Regions from separate parts of the Aquamicrobium segne genome, predicted to be linked through region 2. Evidence: riboswitches for the same ligand, from Rfam matches in the RefSeq annotation. Region 2 holds a riboswitch; the other holds the start of a gene.

Region 1 (12,217 bases), on a different contig from region 2:
GGCTTAGCGCCAGCGCACGATCGAGTTCAGCATGGTCATGGGTGGAGACGCCAAGCCGCAATCCGGCCTTTCTGATTGCAGAAATATCGGCAGTGTCCAGATCCTCCTGGCCCAGATGTATGAAGTCGCAGCCAAGCTCAATCGCCAATTGCCAGTGATCATTGACGATGAGTTGCGCTCCATGCTCTGAGCAAAGCTCGCGTGAGCGGATCAGCAGTTCGTGCAGTTTTTTGGGGGGCGTATCCTTGATACGGATCTGCACCAGCTTGATTCCCAGGGGCAACAGCCGGGCAAGCCAGTCTGGATGGTCGAAGATGGGATAAAATTTGGGAAGCTTCATTGTAGGACTGCCATGCCGATAAGAGGGGTTGAAGGGGCAGCCATATCGCGCCGCTCTATGGGACTGGCGTTAAAGGCAGACTGGCCGGCCTCTATCGCCTGCGCCATCGCACGCGCCATGGCAACGGGGTCGCCAGCCTTGGCGACAGCCGTATTCAAGAGCACTGCATCATAGCCAAGTTCCATTGCCTGTGCCGCATGGGATGGCAGGCCAATTCCTGCATCCACGACCAGCGGCACATCCGGAAAATGCGCCCGAAGCGAGCGCAGCCCATAAGGGTTGTTCAGCCCTCGGCCCGAGCCGATGGGCGAGCCCCAGGGCATCAGCACCTGACAGCCCGCATCCAGCAAACGTCCACAGACGGACAGATCCTCTGTACAATAGGGAAAGATCTGAAAACCGTCTTCGGACAGGATGCGTGTGGCCTCAACAAGGGCGACAACGTCGGGTTGAAGCGTATCATGATCGCGGATGACTTCCAGTTTGAGCCATGCCGTATCAAAAACTTCCCGCGCCATATGGGCTGTGGTTACGGCCTCTTTGACCGAATGACACCCGGCGGTATTGGGTAAAACCGTCACGCCAAGATCGCGGATCAGCGCATGAAAAGCCTGACCCTGACCACCTTCGCGGCGCAGTGAAACGGTTGCGATGCCAGCTTTGGATGCTTCAAACGCCTGGGCCATGATTTTGGGTGAAGGATATTGTGCAGTGCCCAGCATCAGCGCACTGTCAAATTTCTTGCCGTAAAAGACAGGCATTTTATCATCCTCCCTGCATGGCGGATAAAATTTCAAGCGTGTCGCCCTCTGTCAGGCTTGCTGTGCTGCGCTGCGGGGCTGGCAGAAACTCGCCATTTAATGCGGTGGCGACACGGGCTGTTTCCAGGCCGATTTCGACAAGCACATCAGCGACTGTCAAAGCCTTAATGTTCCGCTTTTCTCCATTAAGGATTATGTTCATCCATCAACTCCGGTATCTGGCCTGTCATGATATGATCAGCAGCCATGCGCGCCACGGCAGGGGCCAGAAGATAGCCGTGACGGTAAAGGCCGTTGGCAAAAAGCCTGCTGCCGCGGCGGCGCAGATGCGGCAGGTTGTCGGGAAATGCGGGGCGCGCATCCGCACCCATCTCAAGAATTTCAGCCTCGGCAAAGGCCGGGTGAAGCGCATAGGCAGCCGATAGCATCTCAATGGCGGCGCGTGCGGTGACGCAGGTTTTTGCGCCGGTCTCCAGCATGGTTGCTCCCAGCATATAGACGCCATCGCCACGCGGAACGATATAGAGTGGAATGCGCGGATGCAGCAGACGAATGGTGCGGGTAAGCTGTAATTCGGGACAGCGGATGACCAGCATTTCACCCCGCACGCCGCGCAGATCGACAAGCCTGTCGCGGGCTGCAAAGCCACGAGCATCGACGACCAGCCCTGTGGATATATCGAGGGCCGCTTCGGTCTGGATCAAAACGCCATGGTCTTGCGCTCTTTGTTGCAGCGCGTGCAAGGCCTGCCGGGGCGTAAGGTGAGACTCGCTGCGATAGAACAGGCCCCGTTGAAAGCGCGCTTCAAGTTCGGGTTCCAGTTCAGCAATATCCTTGGCATTGAGCAATTCGTGATTGCGTGTCAGCCGGGCAAAGCGGTCCAGTTCCGTATGGTCACGCGCCAAAGCCAGCACCAGCGTGCCGGTGCGGTGCAGTTTTGCGCCCATGCCCTGCCACCAGCCTGCTGCTTCTTGCCCCAAACGGATGACCGTATCCCCGGCACTTTCTGCTTCGCAGAAGGGGGCGAGCATTCCCCCTGCCCACCAACTGCAACAATGGGCGTCAGGAGGGCCTTGCGGATCGTGGATAACGCACTCGACACCGCGTCGCGTCAGTTCGGCCGCGATGGAGAGCCCCATGACGCCCGCACCAAGGATTGTGATGGGGCCGTTCATGCCTTGCTCCACATGGCATGGAAGTGATGCACTGGCCCGTGGCCGGAACCGACATTCAAATCATCGGCGGCAAGGATGGCGCAATGGAGCCAGTCATGCGCCTGACGGATCGCCTTTGTCATGCTCATGCCGCTGGCAAGCCCCGCAGCAATAGCTGAAGAAAGCGAACAGCCCGTGCCATGGGTGTTTTTCGTATGAATACGGGGGGCGCAGAGAGCCATTTCATCTTCGCCCAGCAACAGATCGGTGCAGGTTTTGCCCGCGGCATGGCCGCCTTTCAGCAGAACATGGCGAGGCCCCAGAGCAAGCAGCGCCTGCCCCTGATTGCGCAGTTCATCATGGGTCTTGGCCTGTTGAATACCAAGAAGATCGGCGGCTTCAGGCAGATTGGGTGTGAGCAGGCTCGCCAGGGGAAGCAGATTTTCCCGCAGTGCGCTTATGGCTTCTGAAGGGAGCAGTACGTCGCCGGATTTGGCAATCATGACCGGGTCCAGCACGATTGGCGTTGAACGCGCTGCCAGATGGTGACGCAGCCTTGCCGCCACTGCTTCAATTGCCTCCACACCGCCAACCATCCCAATCTTGATGGCTGATATGTCGAGATCACTAAAAGCCGCATCGATCTGGGCGGAAATCATGGCTGGAGAGACAGGCTCGATGGCCTCGACACCATGTGTGTTTTGCGCGGTAATTGCAGTGATTACCGATGCACCATAGACGCCAAGTGCTGAAAAACTTTTCAGGTCGGCCTGTATCCCGGCGCCGCCGCTGCTGTCAGATCCTGCAATTGTCAGTGCAATGGCTGGCGCCATCTTCTTCCCTTTCATAGCCCTGGTCGTGGCATGGGAAGGAGGAGATTGCGCGCAATCCTGAAATGAATCCGGATGCTGGCACACTCTACACTTTCCTACGCCGGCATGACCCGGATCAGGTTCAATGGGTCGGTGCGATGCACCTCTCAGCCCGGTTTGGGCACCCCAATGTATGAGTCTTGGCCAGAGCTAAGGCGATATGAACTGGAAAAGCAAGTGGGTATCAGCCGCGCCGATGAACAAGAGCTTGGTCCTCTGCTTCTGGAGAATCTTGCAGCCCGGCGCCTCTTCAATTTCGAGCGGGTCGTCTGGTGCAGGACAGGCGCCTGCTTGACCGGAACAGTTTTGAAGCTATAGTCGCGCTGAATTCCGAGGGGTGCGCCACACGGCGCTGAGACGGCGATGAGCCGGACCCTTGAACCTGATCCGGGTCATGCCGGCGTAGGAACGGAACAAGGGCCATTCATGGCGACCTGATTTCCTCTCTTCGCTCCACCTGGATCTCCGAGTATGGCGAGAGCATTTCTTGTTTTCACAAAAACAGATGAAATGCTCTAAGCTCTTGTTTTAATCGCATTTATGCGATGCCAGATGGTGCCATCTGTGCTCACAAAATGTGCTAGGGGGGATCAAAATGCTACTTCACCTTTCAGGTCGATCATGCAAACGATGCGCTTCCTAGCGGCTCGTGCAGCATTGCCTGTTTTGGGCTTTCTGTTTGCCTTGTGGCAGTCCCTGATCTGGGTTTTTGGGCCGCCGGCCTATATCCTGCCGGCCCCCACAGATGTGCTTGGCGCATTCTTGCGACAGCCGAACTATCTTCTGGCCAATAGCTGGGTAACGCTTGGTGAGATTGTGATGGGGCTGCTTGCAGGAACGCTCCTTGGTGTCCTGATAGCCCTTTGCATGGCCGCTCTGCCGCGTTTTGGCCGCCTGGTCTTGCCCATGGTTCTTGTGCTGCAGGCCTTCCCCGTCTTTGTCATCGCGCCACTTCTGGTGCTGTGGTTTGGCTTTGGAATGGCCTCCAAAGTGGTGATGACCACCCTGATCATCTTCTTTCCTGTAGCTTCTGCCTTTGCCGATGGTTTGCGCCGCATACCTTCGCAGGTCCTTGATGCCGCAGCGACGACCGAGGCAAACCACTGGCAGACGCTGGCTTACATCCGCATCCCGCTTGCCTTGCCCTCGCTCGTCTCAGGCTTGCGCATTGCCGCGCCGCTTGCGCCGCTCGGAGCGGTAATCGGAGAATGGGTGGGCGCATCAGCGGGGCTTGGTTTCGTCATGGTGCAGGCCAATGCACGCATGCAAACAGATATGGTTTTTGCCGCAATGGCAATCATCGCGCTGCTTACCCTGATGCTGCGCAGTGCCATCGACCGGCTTGCACCTCTGCTCACGCCATGGTGCGCAGACCACGACTTTTCCCCATCACAACAATAATGGAAGCGCCATGTTTCGTTCTGCAATCCTTTCTATCCTGATGAGCCTGGTGATCATGAGTAGCGCCCAGGCGCAGGAAAAACTTACAGTCCTGCTCGAATGGTTCGTCAATCCGGACCATGCGCCTTTGGTTGTGGCGCAAGAACTCGGGCTGTTTGAAAAAGCGGGGCTGGACGTTGAGCTTCTTCCCCCTTCAGACCCCTCGATTGTGCCGCGTGCGGTCGCGTCGGGACAGGCGGAAATTGGAATCCACTATCAGCCAAACCTCTACATGGATCATGCTAAGGATGTGCCGCTCATTCGCTTTGGCACGCTTGTGGAGACACCGCTCAACACGCTCACCGTTCTGGCGGATGGGCCGATTTCAAGCATCAAGGATCTGGAAGGCAAGCGCATCGGCTTCTCCGTTTCGGGCTTTGAGGACGCCATGCTCGGCCGCATGCTGGATGAGGCCGGTGTTGACAAGAGCAGCGTGGAACTGATCAACGTCAATTTTGCGCTGTCACCTTCTCTCATCAGCAAGCAAGTCGATGCAACGATAGGCGGCTTCCGAAATTTCGAGTTGACGCAGATGCGCTTGGCTGGCCATGAGGGGCGCGCCTTCTTTCCCGAAGAGCATGGGGTGCCGGTTTATGACGAGTTGATCTTCGTTACCCGCCCTGATCTGGTCAAAGACAGTCGGCTCAAGCGTTTTTTGAAAGCTGTCGAGCAAGGCGCTGTTCATCTCACCAACCATCCGGAAGAGAGCTGGAAGCTTTTTATCCGCGCATATCCTGATCTGGACGATGAGTTGAACCGTCAGGCGTGGCTCGATACTCTGCCCCGGTTTGCAAAAAGGCCCTTTGCTCTGGACTACACACGCTATGAACGGTTCGGCGCTTTTATGGCTGCGAGCGGTCTGATCGAGTCAGCCCCACCCGTCGACCGGATCGCCGTAGAACTGCGATAAAGCCTGCCTGACGTGCAACATGTCCGCTCTGGGACAGATTGCACATTTTATCGATTCGAAACTTTCGCCGGGCTAATATCAAGCAGTTTTTCCATTTGTGGATCAGAGCGAAAAAGAGCGGAATGACGGCAAAGCAGACCATGGGTAGGGTATCGCTGGACCATATGGGGCCAACCAGTGCGAAGGGGCGCGGCCTTGTCGATGCGCTCGTTTTCATGGGTGCAGTTGCGCTGTTTTCCCTTTCCGGTTTCGCGCTGGAGTTTTTTGGCATTCCCTACTATTCATCAGGTGGTTCGATCATCACCAAGATTCATCCTGCCACCTATCTGTTTGTGGGTGCGCTTGGTCTGGCTGTGATCGCCAATCCCAATCCGGCAGGCTATCTGTTTGGCCTCATGACACGATGCCTCGGGTCCGTCTTTCTGCTTGCGGGCTCCGTTCTTCTGTGGATTTTCATTTCCCGCTATAAGGGCGATCAACCGACCTCCTTCCTGATCGACTCAATCATGGTCGCCGCAATCATCTGCATGCTGTTTGCTGATATGGAAAAGCGTGCGCGCCTCAATATTGCGCGTGCCATTCATATCCTTATGGTTGTCAATTGCTGCCTGTCGATCGTTGAAGGCCTGTCAGGCTGGCGGCTGTTTCCCTTTATACTGGGCGATATCGAACAGGAGTGGGAATATCGGGCAACCGCACTGCTGGGGCACCCTTTGATTGGCGCCCTGACAACGGGTGTTTATACCATCGTTTTGATGACAGTACGCGACGTGCGCGGCCTTGGGAAACGCTGGCGCTTGCCGATGATCCTGCTATGTCTGGTAGCGATGCCGTTCATTGGCTCCCGGGCGTCGTTTGCAATCGTTTATGCAACCGCAGCCGTGGTTGTCGTACTGCATTTTGTTGGCTTTTTGCGTGGGAGTCCGGTCAGCTTGCGCAAGTTGACGGCGGTACTGCTGCTGCTTCCGCTTTCTGTCCTTGCGGTGCTCGCCATCTACCAGACGGGCATTTTCGATAATTTCATCAACCGCTTTATCGATGACGGAGGCAGCGCCCGGACCCGCTTCGATCTGTTCAATCTGTTCAGGGATCTCAGCCTGCCAAACCTGCTTACGGGCTATCGCATGGTTAATCTCGACACCCAGATACGGCTTAGCGGTCTCTATGAAGGCATCGAGAACTCATGGGCAGGCCATGCTGCACGTTATGGCATCGTGATAACGATTGTGCTTTGGTGTGGTGTTGGCGCCTGGTTTATCGATATGTTGCGGTCGGCGGGAAGAGGTGCGCTCCTGCCTCTTGCCTATATTTTTCTTATTCTGTCCACCACCGTGGGCATCAGCGGCAAGACCAACATGATGAGCCTTCCCCCTCTTGTCCTGCTGGCATTGATCGGCACGCCGCTCTGGCCGCGCATTGCCCGCACACAGGCTCCTGTCTCTAACGATATTCTGATGCGGATCGGCTGCGGCGCCCCGCTCGAAGGCCCCCGCGGCTTTAGCTCTTGAAAGCTCCATGGCTTCGTTGATCAATGATCGGTTGCTTTGCTGAAAAATGCAGACGCAGCATTGAAATCAAGGGGCGCTCGACAATCAAATGAGCAAGACATCCACATATGATTGTTCCGATGAAAACCAGCAGGAAAATCAGTTCTGCAGGCATGGGCGCATATTCAGAAATCTTGATGAGGATTTTTGCTAATAATCCAAGTACAGCAATGTGGGTCAGGTAGATCGAATAGGATGCGTCTCCGATTAGGTTCAGCACTGCCAGCTTTGACGGCCACTGTCTTGCCGTCTCCAGAGTGGCTGCGCCTGTGATAGCCAGCCCAAAGGCTACCGCATAACCAAGCTGAACGTGAGCGTATGCAGCGCCTTTGCTTTCCAGCGCATACAGTGTGGCCAGCAGCAAGAGACCTGCCGGAAATGCCCATTTGACTATATTTTGTCGACCATGCTTCCAGCCCAGATAAGCGAGCATCCCAACGAGAAAATTCAGGTTCAGTGGCGAAAAATATGCTGTCCACGGCGTCATATCTTCAAATTCAGGGTACTCGCGCACCATGAAACATGCCACCATCCACATGCTGAAGATGATTATTCCCCATCGTTTGTTGGCTATAAGCAGAGAAAACATCAGATAGAAGGCCAGTTCGTGGACCAGCGTCCATGCCGGTGCGATCGGGAAAGTGAACTTATCAAGGCGTACAAGGAAGATCGTGGATATCCATTGGTCCCATGTTTCTGGAATGGTTGCGCCCGACCCAAAACCCAGCGCCACCAAAGTGCAGAAAACCCCAACATAGACCCAATAGACAGGAAACAACCGGATGAACCTCCGGCCTAGATAATTGCGGAGGCGATCAGGGCGATCAATGTCATGGTTATGAGCAAAAACAATGATGAAGCCCGACAGCACAAAAAAGAAATCGACCCCAAGATTTCCGCGCCATGTATAGTCAGAAAATAATTCCTGCCCAAGATAACGCGGCAGGGCAAGCATGATTGATAAGTGAAACAGGACAACAGCCATAGCGGCAATGCCACGTCCCTGTTGTAATGAAAAAAGCTGTCCCTGACGCTTCATGGCCCCCGCCCGCAAAAATACTGCTATCCATTTTCCAGCACGCGGAAGGATAAAGCAGAAACGGTTAAATAATTACGTTTTAGCCGCATTTGTGTGACGCCAGATGTAACCATCTGTATTCACAAAATGCTCCAGGCAGGTGGATAATCAACTGGCGGCTTTGTCGGCAATTGCGGTGCCTGCCGCCCAGCCGGAGGCCCAGGCCCACTGGAAATTATAGCCGCCAAGCCAGCCGGTCACATCCACGACCTCGCCGATGAAATACAGGCCGGGCAGTTTTTTTGCCTCCATGGTGCGCGAATTCAGCTCATTTGTATCGACACCGCCAAGGGTGACTTCCGCAGTCCGGTAGCCTTCCGTGCCAATGGGATAAAGCTCCCAGTTTTGCAGAAACCGGGCAATTTCAGCCAGTTTCTTGTCGGATGTTTCCCCCAATATTTTGCCCCATTCCTGTGTTTGCGCCAGATGAGCAACAAGGCGTCGAGGCAGGATTTCACCAAGTGCGGTTTGAATGGTTTGGCGGGTGTTTGCCCGTTTTGCCTGATAAAGCAGTGCGCCAATATCTGTTTTCGGGCAAAGCGCAACCCGGATGGGGTTTGTTTCGCGCCAATAGGAAGAAATTTGCAAAATGGCCGGGCCAGAAAGGCCGCGATGGGTGAATAAAAGCGCCTCCTCAAAACCTGTTTTGCCACAGGAAATGCGCGCTGGGGCAGAAATGCCCGCGATTTCACGAAAACCGGCAAGCACATCTTCACCAAAAGTCAGCGGCACCAGCCCCGGCCTTGTTTCTGTTATGGCAAGTCCAAATTGCGTGGCAAGCTGATAGCCAAAGCCGGTTGCTCCCATTTTGGGGATTGATTTTCCGCCACAGGCAACCACAAAGTTGCGGCAGGTGATTTTTGCCGGGCTTTCTCCACCCAGTGTCACCACAAAACCAGCCTGGCTTGCCTCGATGTGCTCGCAATGGGTGGCAAGCCGCATGTGGCAGCCTGCTTGCTCCATTTCCTTGACCAGCAAGGTAATGATGTCTTTGGCGGAATGATCGCAGAAAAGCTGTCCCAGTGTCTTTTCGTGATAGGTGATGCCGTGTTTTTCAATCAGTGCGATGAAATGCTGCGGGGTGTAGCGGCCCAGTGCGGATTTGGAAAAATGGGGATTGCCGGAAATGAAGTTGCGGGCGCTGGTGCCCAGATTGGTGAAATTGCAGCGGCCGCCGCCGGAAATACGGATTTTTTCGCCCGGGGCTTTGGCGTGATCGATGATCAGAACCTTGCCTCCATATGCGCCAGCATGGATGGCGCACATCATGCCGGCCGCACCCGCCCCTAAAATCACAGTGTCAAAATGTTCTTGCCGCATGTTTTTCCTGAAAGTGTTTTAAGATTGTAGTGGCGCTTCAGGTCAATTCCGGCAAGGGCTTTACGTGTCAGGTTGAGGCGAAAAATTCAATCCGGGCGATAGCCGCCTTCGGCGTTGAGGAGGTAGCCCGGCTGGCAGGCGACCCGCACCGTGGTGATCGGTTCCAGTTCATTCCATGTCGTGCGCTGCATGATCAAAAGTGCGTTTCCGGGCTGCGTTTGTAAAAGTCTTGCTTCGCGCTTGTCGGCATTTGCGGCGGTAAACGCAATTTCGGCATGCAGATAGGGTGCGTTCTGCACCAGCCATTCATTGGCGTTGAGTTGCCAGAAGTCGAGCTTTTCCAGTCCCGGTGCGGCAGCAAGATTGATCCAGCGGTCTTCAAGCTGAAATGGGCGGCCATTGCCATAATGTATGGCGCGCATGTGAAGCAAAACGGTGCCTTGTGGAAGGCCAAGGCGTTTGGCGATCTTTGCAGGCGCCGGGCTGCGCCGCTGTGCTACGACGCGATGGCCATAGTCCATTCCAGCCCGTTCAACCTGTTCGCGTACGATGGAGATGGTCAGGGTCGCCTTACGGGCGGGATTTATGGTGACCCGGGTTCCGGCCCGGCGGCGGCGCTCAAGCAGCCCCTCATCGGCCAGCAATTGCAGGGCCTTGTTGACGGTCGCACGCGCTGCGCCAAATTCAATGGCAAGATCGGCTTCATCTGGAATGCGTTGCCCTTGCAGCCATTCACGCTCGATGATGCGGCGGCGGGCCTCATTGGCGATATGCAGCGCTTTGGGGGCTGTCGGACCAGCCGGTTTTGCGGGCATAATTGTCCTCCTTGTATCGGGGCGAGCTCTCCTGCCTTTCTGCCGATCTGTTTAAGTTTATACTTAGATCAAATATAAGTATAGACATAGAGCAAATCTTGTTGTTAATCTCGGTTTAGAAATGAGGGATGGTCACGGCGCGGCCCTCGTGTGGGTGGCGCGATCTGGAGACTGACATGAGCAAGCCGGTTGTGGTCGGATATGCCAAAAGCATGATGCGGGTCTGCGCATGAGCGGGCCTTTGCGGGGAATAAAGGTTCTTGATCTTTCGCGGGTGCTGGCCGGTCCTTATTGCACGGCGCTTCTGGCTGATCTGGGGGCGGAAATCATCAAGCTGGAGCCTCCGGCAGGTGATGATTATCGCCATGTCGGGCCCTTCAAGGAGAGGGAGAGCGCGCTTTTTACCCTTAACAATCGCGGCAAGAAGAGCCTGGCGCTTGATCTGAAAAAAACCGCTCATCTGAAGCTGGCGCAGGCGCTGGCTGCACGTGTTGATGTGGTGGTTGAAAATTTCCGACCCGGTGTCGCCGCCCGGCTGGGGCTGGGGGCGCAAGCCTTGCGTGCTGCCAATCCGCGCTTGATTTATTGTTCGATTTCCGGTTTTGGCCAGCAAGGGCCGTTTACCGATCTGCCCGCCTATGACCTTGTGGTGCAGGCCATGTCCGGCCTGATGGCGGCAACCGGTGAGGAGGGTGGCGCCCCGCTCAAGACCGGCGAAAGCGTGGCTGATCTTGTTGCCGGTCTGTTTGCGAGCTGGTCGATCAGTGCTGCACTGGTGCAGCGCAATGCAACAGGGCAGGGCGCAACCCTTGATGTCGCCATGTATGACGCTTTGTTTTCCATGCTGACCACCAGCCATGCCCAATATCTTTATGATGGGGTGGTGCCCGGTCGGGTTGGTAATCGCCATCCGCTGTCAACGCCTTTTGGCTGTTTTACAACCCGTGACGGGCAGGTTGTTATTGCCGTGCTCAATGGTGGCCAGTTTCAGCGTCTGGCGCAGCTTGTCGGCAAGCCGGAGCTTGCTGAGGACCCGCGCTTTTCAAGCGACAGCAGCCGCACGGAAAATGAACCGGCCTTGCGCGCATTGATTGAAGAATGGTCAGGCGGGCTGACCACTGAGGAAGCGGTTGCCGTTCTTTCGGAAAATGGCCTGCCGACGGCTCCGATCTGGGATATTGCGCAGGCTGCAAATAATGACCACGCCGCACAGCGTGAACTGATCAGCGATTTGCCGCATCCGGTTCTTGGGCAGGCTCCGGTGGTTGGCCAGCCGGTGCGCTTTGATGGGGTAAAACCTGTTGCTGCGACCTCTGCGCCGCGTCTGGGTGGCGATATCGAGGCTGTTCTTGAAGCTTTCGGGCTGGAGTTTCCACATGATGCAGATTGATGATCCCTGGCATATGCTGGCCGAAGAAGAGCGCATGTTCTGCGATATGCTGGAGCGGATCTGCGCTGAGAAAATTGCGCCGCTGGCGGCTGAAACGGACGAGACCGCACGCTTTGTCCATCAGCAACTGGCCGTCCTGGGCGAGGCCGGGATGATGGGGGCAAACCTGCCGGAAGTCTGGGGTGGCGGTGATATTTCAGCTTCGGCCCTGTTGCGGGCTGTTGCAATTGTTGCGGGTGCCTGCGGTTCTACCGCCTCGGCGCTGACAGCCCATTATCTGGCAACGGATTCCATCTTGATCGGCGCCAGCGAGGCACAGAAGCAGGAATGGTTGCCCAGAGCCGCTTCTGGTGCTGCATTGGGTGCTTTTGCCCTGACTGAGCCCACCGCTGGCTCTGATCCGGCTGACATGAAGACGCGCGCCCACCGCACGGATAAGGGCTGGCATCTGAAAGGCGCCAAATGCTTCATTTCCAATGGTGGCGTCGCTGATTTTCTTGTCGTTTATGCAATGAGCGACCCGGATAAGGGCCATCGCGGCATTTCGGCCTTTATCGTCCCCAAAGATACGCCCGGTCTGGAAGGGGGTG
Region 2 (12,217 bases):
CACGGCAGAGCTTCTGGAATTCGTTCCCGCCATAGGTCTCGATCCAGTTGCGATAAGGGGTGTCGCCCGCTTCCTGAAGGAGCCGCGCGCCTATCTCGCCATAACCCATGATGCAAGGTGCCAACGCTGCCAGCAAGTCCAGGAAATCGCCAGAAAAACCGGCCTCCAGCACATAGCGGGTATAGGCCATGTTTGCAGGCGCCTCTTCAGCCGCCTCGAGTTCTGCTCGGGTGATGCCCTCGCCCTCGCAGATTTCGACATGGAGGGCCATTTCGAAATGTAGCAGCGCGTGTACGGTGGCGCTTGCCGCTTGCATCTCAGCCAGGTTTCCTGCCTTGACAACCGCAAGCGCCCAAGCACGCGAAAAATGGATCAGGAACAGATAATCTTGGCGCAGATAGTTCAGAAATGCTGCGCGAGGCAAGGTACCATCCTTCATCCCCTCGACAAAGGGATGATGAGTATAGTCATGCCATGGGGTGAGGCATTGCTCGCGCCACAGATCAAAGCTGCGGCCATAATCGGGCGCGATAAAATTCGTTCTGATATTCACTATTGTGTCTCCGGGTCAAAAGCCAGGTTCGAAACTGGCAGGATGCTGTCGATCAGGCCTGCCTCGTGCAAGAACGCCTCGAAACGAGCATAGCGGCCATGGTCGAGCGCCGCCGGGCTATGAGTGAAACGCGGCAATGTATCCACCCAAGCGCGGCTGTTCAGCTCATCTTTCAGATCAGGTGAGGTAGCAGAAAACACCTCGAAGGCCTCATCGGGGTGGTTGACCATATAGTGCGCCCCGCGTTCGACGGCGGCGAGAAAGCGGGTGATGAGATCGCGGTCGGGGCTGTCGGCGTTAGCAATGAAGATCAGCTCATCATAGGCGGGTAGCCCGGATTCCTCGGGAAAAAAGCAGCGGCCGTCACCGCCTGCAAGTTTCATCTGCGTCAACTCAAAATTGCGAAAAGCGCCAATCACGGCATCGACCTGGCCAGTCATCAGCGCCGGGGTCAGTGACCAATTTACATTGATCATCTCGACATCATCCATGGTTAGTCCGGCGCTTTGCAGCATGGCAGACATTACAGCCTCTTCGACGCCGGAGACAGAATAGCCAATCTTGCGACCTTTGAGGTCAGCGAGACTCTGTACTGGCCCCTTGGCATCAACCATCAGACAGTTCAGTGGCGTGGAAACAAGCGTTCCGACTCGCACCACCGGCATGCCTTCATGCACCTGCAGATGCAGTTGCGGCTGGTAGCTGACCGCCAGATCGGCCTTTCCGGCTGCGACCTGTTTGGGCGGATCTGTTGGGTCGGCGGGAGCGATGATCTCGACTTTCAACCCCTGATCGGTGAAATACCCCTTTTCTTGAGCCAGTATGATCGGCGCGTGGTCAGGGTTGATGAACCAGTCAAGGATCAGAGTCATTTTATCCTGCGCCATCGTTGGCGGCGTGAAGGCAAGGCCCGCAACCAAAGCTACGGCTAAGCGTTTGAGCATCACGAATTTTCTCCTGTTAGAATGGTGGGCGGATCAGCAAGAAGGACGATCTCGCCCGACCAGTGGGGGCGCAGCCGGTCAGCAGCACGCCATGAACGTAACCCGGAGCGACAAGCAAAAACCGTACGCTGCCCTGGGTCTGGAAAGGGACCGTCCACACCGAAATCTTCGACGCTCAGCCGAAGTGCATGGGAGATTACCGGTAACGGAGCCTCGCTCTCGTCACGCAGTTCGACGACGAAATCATCTGCGAGGAGATCGGATTTCGCGATAAAGCGATGGATAGCGCCATCAGGTTCTGGTGCATCGTCAAAGCGGAAGGAGAAGCTACGAAAACCTTGCATTTCATAGCGGACCAATTGCCCCAGCGGTGAGGGATCCAGCCCGATCAAAATTGCCAATGCCATCTGAGCCTGGATGAGCCCCAACATGGCCACAACCGGCCCCAACACGCCTGCAGTTGTACAGGTGGCCAGTGTATCGGGCAGGCTGGGGAACACAGCGCGCAAGGACGGCGCGCCACCGCAGAAGCCGCCGACGTAGCCCGATAGTCCCAAAGCCGAAGCAGAGATCAGTGGCTTTTGCGTCGCCATGCAGCAATCTGACAATAAATAGCTGACGGCAAAACTGTCAGCGCAATCCAGCACCAGATCGGCGGTGGCGATCAGATCCGAAGCATTGTCGGGGGACAGCCAGGCGATATGCGGCATCACATAGGTTTCAGGGTTCAGTACGCGCGCAAAATCGGCTGCGGCCTGCACCTTGGGGCGCCCGATATAAGCGCCATAAATCGGCTGGCGATGCAGGTTCGATGCTTCGACGATATCAGGATCAACCAGTGTAATCCGTCCAACGCCCGCTCCGGCCAGATACTGCACTACCGGCACGCCGAGCCCACCTGCACCCACTACCAGCAGATGCGCAGCGCGGATGCGAGCCTGTCCGTGGCGCCCAACGCCAGACAAGATCATCTGACGAGCATAGCGGCTCATGTCACTACCTGCAGCCATTCGCGCACACGCCCTTCGGGGTCGGGGTTCCGCGTAACATCGGTCACGACCGAGACCACATCGGCCCCCGCGGCAAAAGCCGGCGCGGCGCGTTCAGGCCGTAACCCGCCGATGGCGACCAGCGGCGTATCGTCAATTCGCGCTCTCCATTCGGTCAGCTTTTCCACGCCTTGCTGATGCCATTTCATCTTTTTCAGGATCGTCGGCCAGATCGGGCCCAGCGCTATGTAATCCGGGCGCAGGGCCATCGCCCGAGCCAACTCATCCTCATCATGTGTCGAGACACCGAGCTTCAGTCCGGCCGCACGGATGGCGCCCAGATCGGCCGTGTCCAGATCCTCCTGACCCAAGTGAATCCAGTCGCAGCCTTCATCAATGGCTATGCGCCAGTAATCATTGACAACGAGAGTTGCACCATATTCCCGGCACAGAATTTGTGCATAGCGAATCTCGGCGCGGGTTTCTGCCTTCGATCGCTCCTTGACCCTCAGTTGCACAAGCTTCACACCAAGCGGTAGCATCCTCTCCAACCACTCGGATGAATCAAAAATCGGATAAAAGCGCGGCAATCTCATGTCAGAAACGCCTTGCCGATGACCGGGGTTGAAGGTACGGCCATATCAATCGGCTCTATTGGCTCGGCGATGAATGCCGCGCGCCCGGCCTGAACAGCCAGTGCCATCGCTTGCGCCATAGCAACCGGATCACCTGCCTTGGATACGGCCGTATTCAGCAGCACAGCATCAAAGCCCAACTCCATTGCCTGTGCGGCATGTGAAGGCAGACCGATTCCGGCATCAATGACCATCGGAACATCAGGGAAATGCGCTCGAAGGCTGCGCATTGCCCGTACATTGCTGATCCCCAGCCCCGACCCAATCGGCGCTCCCCACGGCATCAGTATCTGACAGCCTGCGTCAAGCAGCCGATCGCATACAATCAGATCCTCGGTGCAATAAGGAAAGACCTCGAAGCCATCGTCGGCCAGGATCCGCGCTGCCTCAACCAGTCCGAACACATCGGGCTGCAGCGTATCTGCATTGCCGATTACCTCCAGTTTAATCCACCTGGTATCAAACACCTCGCGCGCCATGTGGGCGGTAGTGACTGCCTCTTTGACGGTATGGCAGCCCGCAGTGTTGGGCAGGATGTGAACGTCCAACTCGCTGATCAACTGCCAGAAGGCTTGCCCGCCACCTTGTTCTCGCCGCAGGCTGACAGTAGCAACATCAGCGCCCGAGGCGCGAAAGGCATCGGCAAGTATAGACGGTGAAGCATAGCGAGCCGTGCCCAGCATCAAGGCGCTGTCCACTTCAACCCCGTAAAAGCGCGGCATTGATTAGCCTCCCTGCATAGGAGCGACGACCTCAATGCAGTCGCCATCAAAGATCTGGGTCGTGGCGCGGTGTCCGGCAGGCACGAAATCACCATTGCGCGCGGTCGCAACCTTGCCGTCAAAGCCGTTCTCCGTCAGCAGACCGGCGAGTGTCGTAGCAGTGGTTTTGCGAGGTTCCCCGTTGAGAGTGATATTCATATCCGATCAGCCTCCATAAACTCTGGGATAGTGCCGGTTTCGAGGTGTTCCGCGACCATCGTGGCAACGGCAGGTGACAGAAGAAAACCATGGCGATAAAGACCGTTCACAAACAGTGTGTCGCCATGGCGCCGCAACCGCGGCAGATTATCTGGAAAGGCTGGACGGGCATCAGCGCCGGTTTCCAGTACTTCGGCTTCACCAAAAGCCGGATGCAAGGCATACGCCGCTGTCAGAAGTTCCAGCATCGAGCGGACGGAAACTACGCCACGTCGATCACTTTCGATCATCGTCGCGCCCACCATGAAGATTCCATCTCCACGTGGGACGATATAGATAGGATTTCGAGGATGCAGCAGCCGTACCGGGCGCGACAGCGTCAGATCAGTGCAACGTAGAACTAGCATCTCGCCGCGCACGCCGCGCAGATCATGCAACTTGTCTCGCGCGGCAAGGCCGCGCGCATCAATGATCAGATCCGGGATAGTCGCAGGAGGCTCACGGTAAAATGGCACGCCTTTTGCTTCCAAATTCTGCTGCAGTTGACGCAAGGCGTCTCGCGGAGAGAGGTGCGCCTCCCTTTCATAAAACAATGCTGCTTTGGAGCGTCCAGCCAGATCTATTTCTAGTGCTGCAATGTCGGGTTCGTTCAACAGACGATGTCCGTGCGTGCGCCGGGCAAAGCGCATCAACTCACCGCGGTCGCGGGACAACGCTAACACGAGTGTGCCGTTATGACTGACGCAACCGGTATTCCGCTCCCACCAATCAATAGCGGTGACCCCATGCCGCTCGACTGGCTCCTCAGATGACTCGCGCTCACACCAAGGGGCCAGCATGCCGCCTGCCCACCACGAACAAGCATGAGGGCCGGGACTGCGTTCGGGGTCGACGACTTCAACACTATAGCCGCGTGAGGTCAGTTCGGTTGCGACCACCAGCCCCATGACTCCCGCTCCAAGAATACGGATCATCTCGTCACTTCCATTGCGCATAGAAGTGATGCACGGGACCGTGGCCCGAGCCTATTTCCAACTGGTCAGCGGCGGCAATTGCACTTTGCAAATAACTATGCGCACCAATAACTGCATCAGGCACATCCAAACCCTGCGCCAGACCCGCTGCGATAGCGGCTGACAGCGTGCAGCCTGTGCCATGCGTATTGGATGTAGGGTTGCGCATCGCGGTCAGGGAATGAAGCTTCGGTCCGATTAATATATCGGTACAGATCGGACCTGCAGCATGGCCACCCTTCATCAGCACCCATTTCGGCCCGAGTACCAACAGCGCCCGGCCCTGCGCCTCCATTTCTGTCGGATCTCCGGCAATTGAGCTATCAAGGATTTCGGCAGCTTCAGGCAGATTCGGTGTCAGGATTGAGGCTATTGGCAGCAATTCCGACTGCAACGCCGCAATGGCTTCCGCTTCAAGCAATCGGTCACCGGATTTGGCAACCATAACCGGATCAAGCACTATAGGCAGGTCGCAGTCGCGCAGGCTTTCCGCGACTGTGCGGATCAGCTCGGGCTGGCCGAGCATGCCGATCTTGACAGCTGCAACCGCCAGATCTTCGAAGACCGTCTCGATTTGCGCACGCACAAGCGATGAGGGCATGGCTTCAATCGCCGTTACCGCAACGGTGTTCTGGGCCGTAATCGTGGTTAAAACACTGGCACCATAAACGCCTAGCGCCGAGAACGTCTTGAGGTCGGCTTGAATGCCCGCCCCTCCGCCGCTGTCGGATCCCGCTTTGGTCAATGCGATTGCTGTCACGTCGCCCCCACTTAGACCGACGGATTGGTACGGGGGCATTGCCCGGCAAAATTGCCGCGCATCGTTTAACTACCCGTTCCCTCCGCCGGCATTACCCGGATCAGGTTCGATGGGTCGGCTTGACGCCTCTCAGCCCGGATCACTCAGGGCACCCCAACGAGTATGTATGCACACACTATTGGAGAAATTTGCGAATGGCAAGGGGCGTAAAAATATCAGAGATATTCCAGTAATTTTCCTTTATGAATACCTCTATCGTTAATTGCGCATATCAGTCTTATTTTCTTGAAGTTGCTATAGACATCTCATCTTTACATGTAGTGTACGGCCAATTATTTGCCTTAATCAGTCGAGCCGACCTTGAGTGACATCGCTTAAACTGCAACAAGACCTGCCTTTTAATACATCCCTGAGCTGGGCACCCGCAAAATCCTTCTACGAATTTTGCGAGGCGTAATACCAAAGGTCCTGGATGTTGCCCCATCCAGGACGCCTCAATCGCCGGCGCGGCCCATCCGGGCCGCTTGGCTTTCGCGCCAGCGGGCGCGGCGCGCGGTCGCGCGCTCCAACGGTCAATCATATTGACCGTTGGTATAACGGGTGCTCGTTGAATCCCTCTTGTTCTCCAAACGACGCCGTTGTGTCCGTGTCATTTTGGGATAAGCAGCTCTACCGCCGAGGTTTTGCGGGCATCCAGCTGGTGGCCGTTATCAGTTTCTCTCGTCAATTCATCACATGCGTCCTGTCGACTGGCTTGGTTCGTGACCAGGAACGAATATCGGTGCCACTTGGGTTCTGGAAAACGGATAAGCCAAACTCCGGGAGGAGTGCGAGCAGATGGTCAAATATGTCTGCCTGGATCCCTTCATATTCCACCCACGCGATCGTGTTAGCAAAACAATAAAGCTCCAGCGGCAGCCCTTCAGGACCTGGCTCGAGTTGTCGCACCATTACGGTCATATTCTTATGTACCCTGGAATGATTGCGCAAATATGCATCAACATAGGCACGGAATGTACCGATATTCGTGACACGGCGCGTGTTCGCCGGCACTTGCGCGCGCGTACCCAGCCTGGAGTTCCACTCATCCAACTCTTCGCACTTATTCGTTAAATACTCTTCCAGTGGCGCAAAGGAGACGAGCCTTTCCAGATCGGCCTGGTCGAGAAAGCGAATGCTGGTCTGCTCCAGATTGAGTGAACGCTTGATTCGTCGTCCGCCTGATTCCTGCATGCCTCGCCAGTTCTTGAACGGCTCTGTCACCAGTTTGCGGATGGGAAGTGTGGTTATGGTCTTGTCAAAATTCTGCACCGTTACCGTGTGAAGCGCTATTTCGAGAATGTTGCCATTGACATCCAGACTCGGCATCTCGATCCAGTCTCCCACCCGCACCATGTCGGTGGAAGAGATTTGAATTCCGGCAACCAGTGACAGGAGAGTGTCCTGAAAGATAAGTATGAGCACTGCGGTTATCGCGCCAAGACCAGACAGAAGGAGTATTGGAGAGCGGTCTGTGACAACCGCGATAATCAGAATTGTTGCAAGGATGTAGATCGCAATTTTTGCGACCTGAATGTACCCCTTGATCGGCTTCAACCTGCCTTGAGGGCTACGATGATACACAGTGTCAATAATATTTACTGCGGATGCTATCGCCAGCGCCACTGTCAGGATAATGAACGCACTGGCAACATTTCGGACGATGGCCACAACAGCGTCCGGCAAATCTGGCACAAAGGCGATACCGCCTGCGATGAGCAGAGCGGGAATGATGTTGGCCAATCGTTCAATGACACTGTGGCGGCGAAGTTCCTTGTCCCGACCATAGGCGGTTTTCGCCAGGATGCGCTTCAGAACACGTAGCAACACCGCTTTGACCAGGAAATTCGCCGCAAAGGCAGCCAAGACGAGAACAGCCAGCAGCGCGAATGAAGAAAGCCAAGAGTGGCTTTGAAAAAACAAGTCGATAGTTTTCATGGCAAACTAAATAATTCTCGTAGTATCATCGCTTACCGGATCAGATTTAAATGGAAGCGTGTTGTTGACGGAGCACGAACAACCAAGGATATATTTTGGCACCTTCTGACATATCGATCTAATGCGACATAAGAATGGGGACCGGACAATTCTCCAACAGAGAGCGCGTCATTCCTCCGAGGATTGCCTGGCGCAACCGCGAGTGTACAAAAGCGCCCATGACAAGTAGGTCTACCTGCTGGTCAGTGACAAATTGGCGAATAGGGAACCCTTCGTCCTCGCCCGGGACAGCGGCAATAACAGATATCTCCGACCCGATCCCATATCGAGATAAATACGTCACGAGTTCGTCGGCGGACCGAAGTCCCTCTGACCCTTTCGTATCAATAACGGTGGCGATTGCGACATGATCTGCCCCGAGAAACAAATCCAGCCCATCCCGAACCGCACGCGCCGCCTCGGCACTTCCATCCCATGCGATCATCACCCTCCGGGGAGTTTCAAATTTGTCGTCCGGGGTGATCAGCACCGGACGACCCGAATCGAACAGCGCATGCTCGATCGCTGTGCGGGCCCTGCTGGAATCAGATGGGTCAGGGGCTTGCAGCACTGTCAGGTCATGCAGGCGTGCCAACGCAATGAAACGAGAATACCGGCCGTCGAACGGTGAATGCGCATGTTCGACGTCGATAGGCACGCCGAGTTCGCGCGCTCTTTGCTGGACGACCTGGGCGATCTGGCCGGACCGTGTCTCAATACGGTCCGTCTCCTGCGCAATCCAGATAGATGACGAGCCGAGCGTCAACGGAAAGGGCTGCAACAGGACAGGTGCGAACACACAGACCGTCACCCTGGACTGATACGCCCGGGCGAGGCCCAGTCCATAATCAAGCACCGGGCCGGGCATCTCGTCATCACCGGAAAGTGCCACCAGCAGGTTTTTCAGTCGGTTGTTCTGGGTCATGTCTTCCATATTCCATTGAAATATCGCCGTCATGGCGCGTTTTCGATCAGCTGGCTTTCTCGGGAACCTTGCCGTGCGCGGCTTGTTTTGCGGATGTTGACAATCGCCGGCCTGCGCTTGGCGGAGTGAGGGAGACGGCTTTGCCGGTATCCTTGCGAATACGATCCGACAACAGGCGCAATCCGTTCAGCACGACCAGGACGGTTCCGCCTTCATGGCCGATAACCGCCAGCGGCAATGGCAGATCGAAAAACAGGCCGCCGGTGACAAGCACCACCATGGCGCCAATGGCGACGGCGAGGTTCTGCCGGATAATGACCGCGGTGCGACGCGCCAGCCGATGTGCGTGGGCGAGCCTTTCCATATCTTCCGAAAGCAGAGCCACATCTGCCGCCTGGAGCGCGACCTCCGAGCCTGCCGCGCCCATGGCGATGCCGACATCGGCGCGGGCAAGTGCGGCAGCGTCGTTCACGCCGTCGCCCACAAAGGCGACCTTGCCGCTTGCCGCCAGTTCGCCGACTTCCTGCACCTTGTCCTGAGGCAGCATCTCGGCATGGATTTCGTCCGGCTTCAGTCCAAGCTTGGCGCCGATGCGTAGCGCCACCGGCCTGCGATCTCCCGTCATCATGACGATTCGGCGTACGCCGCTGTCGCGCAGGGCGACCAAAGCGGGAGCGGAGCTGTCCCTGGCCTCATCCGCTACGCTGACTGCGCCCAGCACAGTGGCACCACGCCCGAGAAAAATTACCGTTTGGTTGTTGCCGACGATCTTCTGCAACTCGGGCCGATCGATTCGTGCGCCCATTTCATCAACCAGATACGAGTTGCCGGCCCATACTGGGCCAAGCGCGTCGAACCCTTCTATTCCGACACCTGGTCGAGCGGTCACGTCGACCACATCTGCTATGTTGAGATCACGGGTCGCCACCTCCCTGCGGATCGCAGCGGCGATATGGTGTTCCGAATGCACTTCGAGGCCACCGAGCAGCGACAGGAAGCGGCTTTCGTCGCCGTCCAGCGCGACCACCTGCGTCACCTCTGCGCGGCCGGTCGTCAAGGTCCCCGTCTTGTCGAACGCGAACGTGTCGACGGCCGCGAGCGTTTCGAGAGCGGCACCCCCCTTGAAAAGCACGCCGCCCCGTGCTGCGGCCGACAGGGCCGACAGGATGGCAGCGGGCACCGATATGACGATGGCGCAGGGGCTGGCCGCGACCAAGAGCGTGGCGGCCTTGTAGAGCGCCAGCTCCCAGTCTCGTCCCAGCCAGTAGAAGGCAGCGAAGGCGACCACGGCACCCGCCAGGACCGCAATGGTATAGCGCTGGCCGAACCAGGAGCTGAACCGCTCGGAGGGGGCCTTTGTGGCCTGCGCCTCGGTCACCAGCAAGATCATGCGGGCAATCGTGCTCTCGCCAACCGTCCTGGTGACCGACACCTCCAGCACGCCGTCGAGATTGACGGTGGCCTCGAATACCTGCTCGCCGGGCTCCTTGGAGACGGGCATGGATTCGCCAGTGATATTGGCCTCGTCGATGCCGCCACGCCCGCTCATGACCACGCCGTCGGTCGGCACTCGTGCGCCGGGGCGCAGTACCACCACATCGCCGACGGCAAGTTCGGCCGCCGAAACCTCATCGACCCTGCCGTCCGTGCGCTTGCGCAGCGCCGTTTCCGGCCGAAGCGCCATTAGCGCCTCGATCGCGCGGCGCGCGCGCCCCAGCGCCCGATGCTCCAGCGTGGTGGAAATGCTGAAGAGTGTCAAAAGCACGGCACCCTCGAAAGGCGCGCCGACCACGGCGGCGGCGATCGCCGCGACGACCATCAGCAGGTCGATGTCGAGGATGCGTTCCCGCCAGAGCGCGACCAGCGCCCGCCATGAGGCCGGCATCCCGCCGGCAAGATAGACGAGTGCCAGGCCCAGCGGGCCAAGGAAAGCCAGATCCCCGCCGAACAGCCACCTGCCGGCGCTGGCCAGAACCATTCCCAGAACGGTTGCCAGGGACAGCGCCATCGGAAAATCCAATGATAAAGACTGCTTCACATCATTCTCTCACTTGCCTTGACGGGAGTTACCTCAACCCAGAGATCCGGCATTGCCCGTCGCGTAGCATTCTCGCTTTGCCTGATCTGCATTGCAGTTCGTTGCATCTAACGGACAACGATGACTGGCATCGAGGCCCGGGCCAGGACATCTGCTGTCTGGCTGCCAAGAGCGATGCGGCTCATACCGGTGCGGCCATGCGATGCCATGACGATCACGTCGCAGCCATATTTATCAGCGCTGTCCAGGATGGCGGGCGCCGCCAGCCGATCAGGCACATGCACGGCCTCGATCTCGATCCCCAATTGCCCGGCACGTTTTATCACAGGCTCAAGAATAGCCTGTGCGGCACGGCGCTGAGTCTCTTCATAAGCTTCCATTTCGGCCGCATCGGGCGTCCACAACTCGAAGGAATAAGCAAATTGGCCACCTGGAGCCTCCGTCGAGGTCATCGTCGTGACCCGTGCACCATGCAGCCTGGCCAGAGCAAGGCCATGTGCCACACCGGCCTGCGACAGTTCGGATCCGTCTGTGGGAAGGAGTATATGGGTGTACATAACAAAGTCATCCATAGTTTTACAATCCAACTTGCCGTCAATTGCGTTGCTTTTTTGCGCCTTAAAGGCGCAATCTTCAAACCTTGATATGATCATGTTTTTCGTACATTTTAATGTGGTTCTTCTACTTTCCTGCGCTTGAGGGAGCGATTGGTGCATCGCTGACTTTTAGCGAAGAATTTCCGAGCGCTTCGCAAACAACGACCCGGGCTTCAAAGCCGTCCTCGTGCCCCTCCCGCGGTGACCGCAGTTCGATCCGACCGCCGATGCCGGCAGCGATAGTCCTGGCGATAGCCAAGCCGAGGCCCGCGCCATCGGCCTGCGCCCGGCCCCGCTCGAACGGTTCGGCCAGGCGGGCAAGGAGATCCGGCGCAACGGCTGGTCCGGCATTGGCAACGCACAACTCGCCATCCGCTGCCAGCGTCACCTGTACCGGTTCTTGCTGCGAGCCGTGCTTCAGCGCGTTCTCGATAAGGTTCCGCGCCAGGATCGCGAAGGCATCGGGGTCGATATGCGAGAGTGCGGGAACATTGGGTAAAACCAGCTCGATGCGGCCAGCATTGTCTGCGCTCGCGGTCATTTCGTTCACCACCATGCGGAGAATAGCGGCGAGATCGGTCGGCTCCACCGTCCGAAGCCGCGCCCCTTCGGCTCTCGCCAGTTGCATCAGCTTTTCCGACAGCCTGGAAAGCCGGCGCAGGGCCGCCTCGATTTCGCGGGCACGGTCGCGCGCGGCCTTGTCCGATGTTTCGATGATCAGCCTTTGCGTTTGCGCAAGCGCCGCCGCGACCGGCGTGCGCAGTTCATGCGCGGAATTGGCGGCAAAGCTGCGTTCGGCTTCCAACGTGCGCCGGAGGCGCTCCAGCA

Evidence for each region. Region 2 has a riboswitch for thiamine pyrophosphate ahead of thiD (bifunctional hydroxymethylpyrimidine kinase/phosphomethylpyrimidine kinase). Riboswitches for the same ligand answer to the same signal wherever they lie in the genome.
Region 1: another riboswitch for thiamine pyrophosphate. It lies ahead of ACFPLB_RS03300 (ABC transporter permease); the one in region 2 lies ahead of thiD (bifunctional hydroxymethylpyrimidine kinase/phosphomethylpyrimidine kinase).

The regions. Positions count from the first base shown of each region.
Region 1 covers NZ_JBHSLL010000012.1:25,295-37,511, forward strand. The annotation lists gene ACFPLB_RS03275 (thiamine phosphate synthase) at 1-340, opposite strand, end outside; gene ACFPLB_RS03280 (thiazole synthase) at 337-1,101, opposite strand; gene thiS (sulfur carrier protein ThiS) at 1,106-1,303, opposite strand; gene ACFPLB_RS03290 (FAD-dependent oxidoreductase) at 1,287-2,276, opposite strand; gene thiD (bifunctional hydroxymethylpyrimidine kinase/phosphomethylpyrimidine kinase) at 2,273-3,088, opposite strand; TPP riboswitch at 3,163-3,266, opposite strand; TPP riboswitch at 3,451-3,553, shown strand; gene ACFPLB_RS03300 (ABC transporter permease) at 3,749-4,528, shown strand; gene ACFPLB_RS03305 (ABC transporter substrate-binding protein) at 4,554-5,477, shown strand; gene ACFPLB_RS03310 (VpsF family polysaccharide biosynthesis protein) at 5,618-6,985, shown strand; gene ACFPLB_RS03315 (acyltransferase family protein) at 6,975-8,063, opposite strand; gene ACFPLB_RS03320 (BaiN/RdsA family NAD(P)/FAD-dependent oxidoreductase) at 8,211-9,422, opposite strand; gene ACFPLB_RS03325 (GntR family transcriptional regulator) at 9,509-10,237, opposite strand; gene ACFPLB_RS03330 (CaiB/BaiF CoA transferase family protein) at 10,467-11,627, shown strand; gene ACFPLB_RS03335 (acyl-CoA dehydrogenase family protein) at 11,614-12,217, shown strand, end outside.
Region 2 covers NZ_JBHSLL010000052.1:2,177-14,393, reverse strand. The annotation lists gene tenA (thiaminase II) at 1-553, opposite strand, end outside; gene ACFPLB_RS14120 (ABC transporter substrate-binding protein) at 553-1,497, opposite strand; gene ACFPLB_RS14115 (HesA/MoeB/ThiF family protein) at 1,497-2,489, opposite strand; gene ACFPLB_RS14110 (thiamine phosphate synthase) at 2,486-3,082, opposite strand; gene ACFPLB_RS14105 (thiazole synthase) at 3,079-3,843, opposite strand; gene thiS (sulfur carrier protein ThiS) at 3,847-4,041, opposite strand; gene ACFPLB_RS14095 (FAD-dependent oxidoreductase) at 4,038-5,015, opposite strand; gene thiD (bifunctional hydroxymethylpyrimidine kinase/phosphomethylpyrimidine kinase) at 5,020-5,853, opposite strand; TPP riboswitch at 5,875-5,980, opposite strand; gene ACFPLB_RS14085 (mechanosensitive ion channel family protein) at 6,538-7,782, opposite strand; gene ACFPLB_RS14080 (universal stress protein) at 7,910-8,788, opposite strand; gene ACFPLB_RS14075 (heavy metal translocating P-type ATPase) at 8,802-10,763, opposite strand; gene ACFPLB_RS14070 (universal stress protein) at 10,901-11,365, opposite strand; gene ACFPLB_RS14065 (ATP-binding protein) at 11,475-12,217, opposite strand, start outside.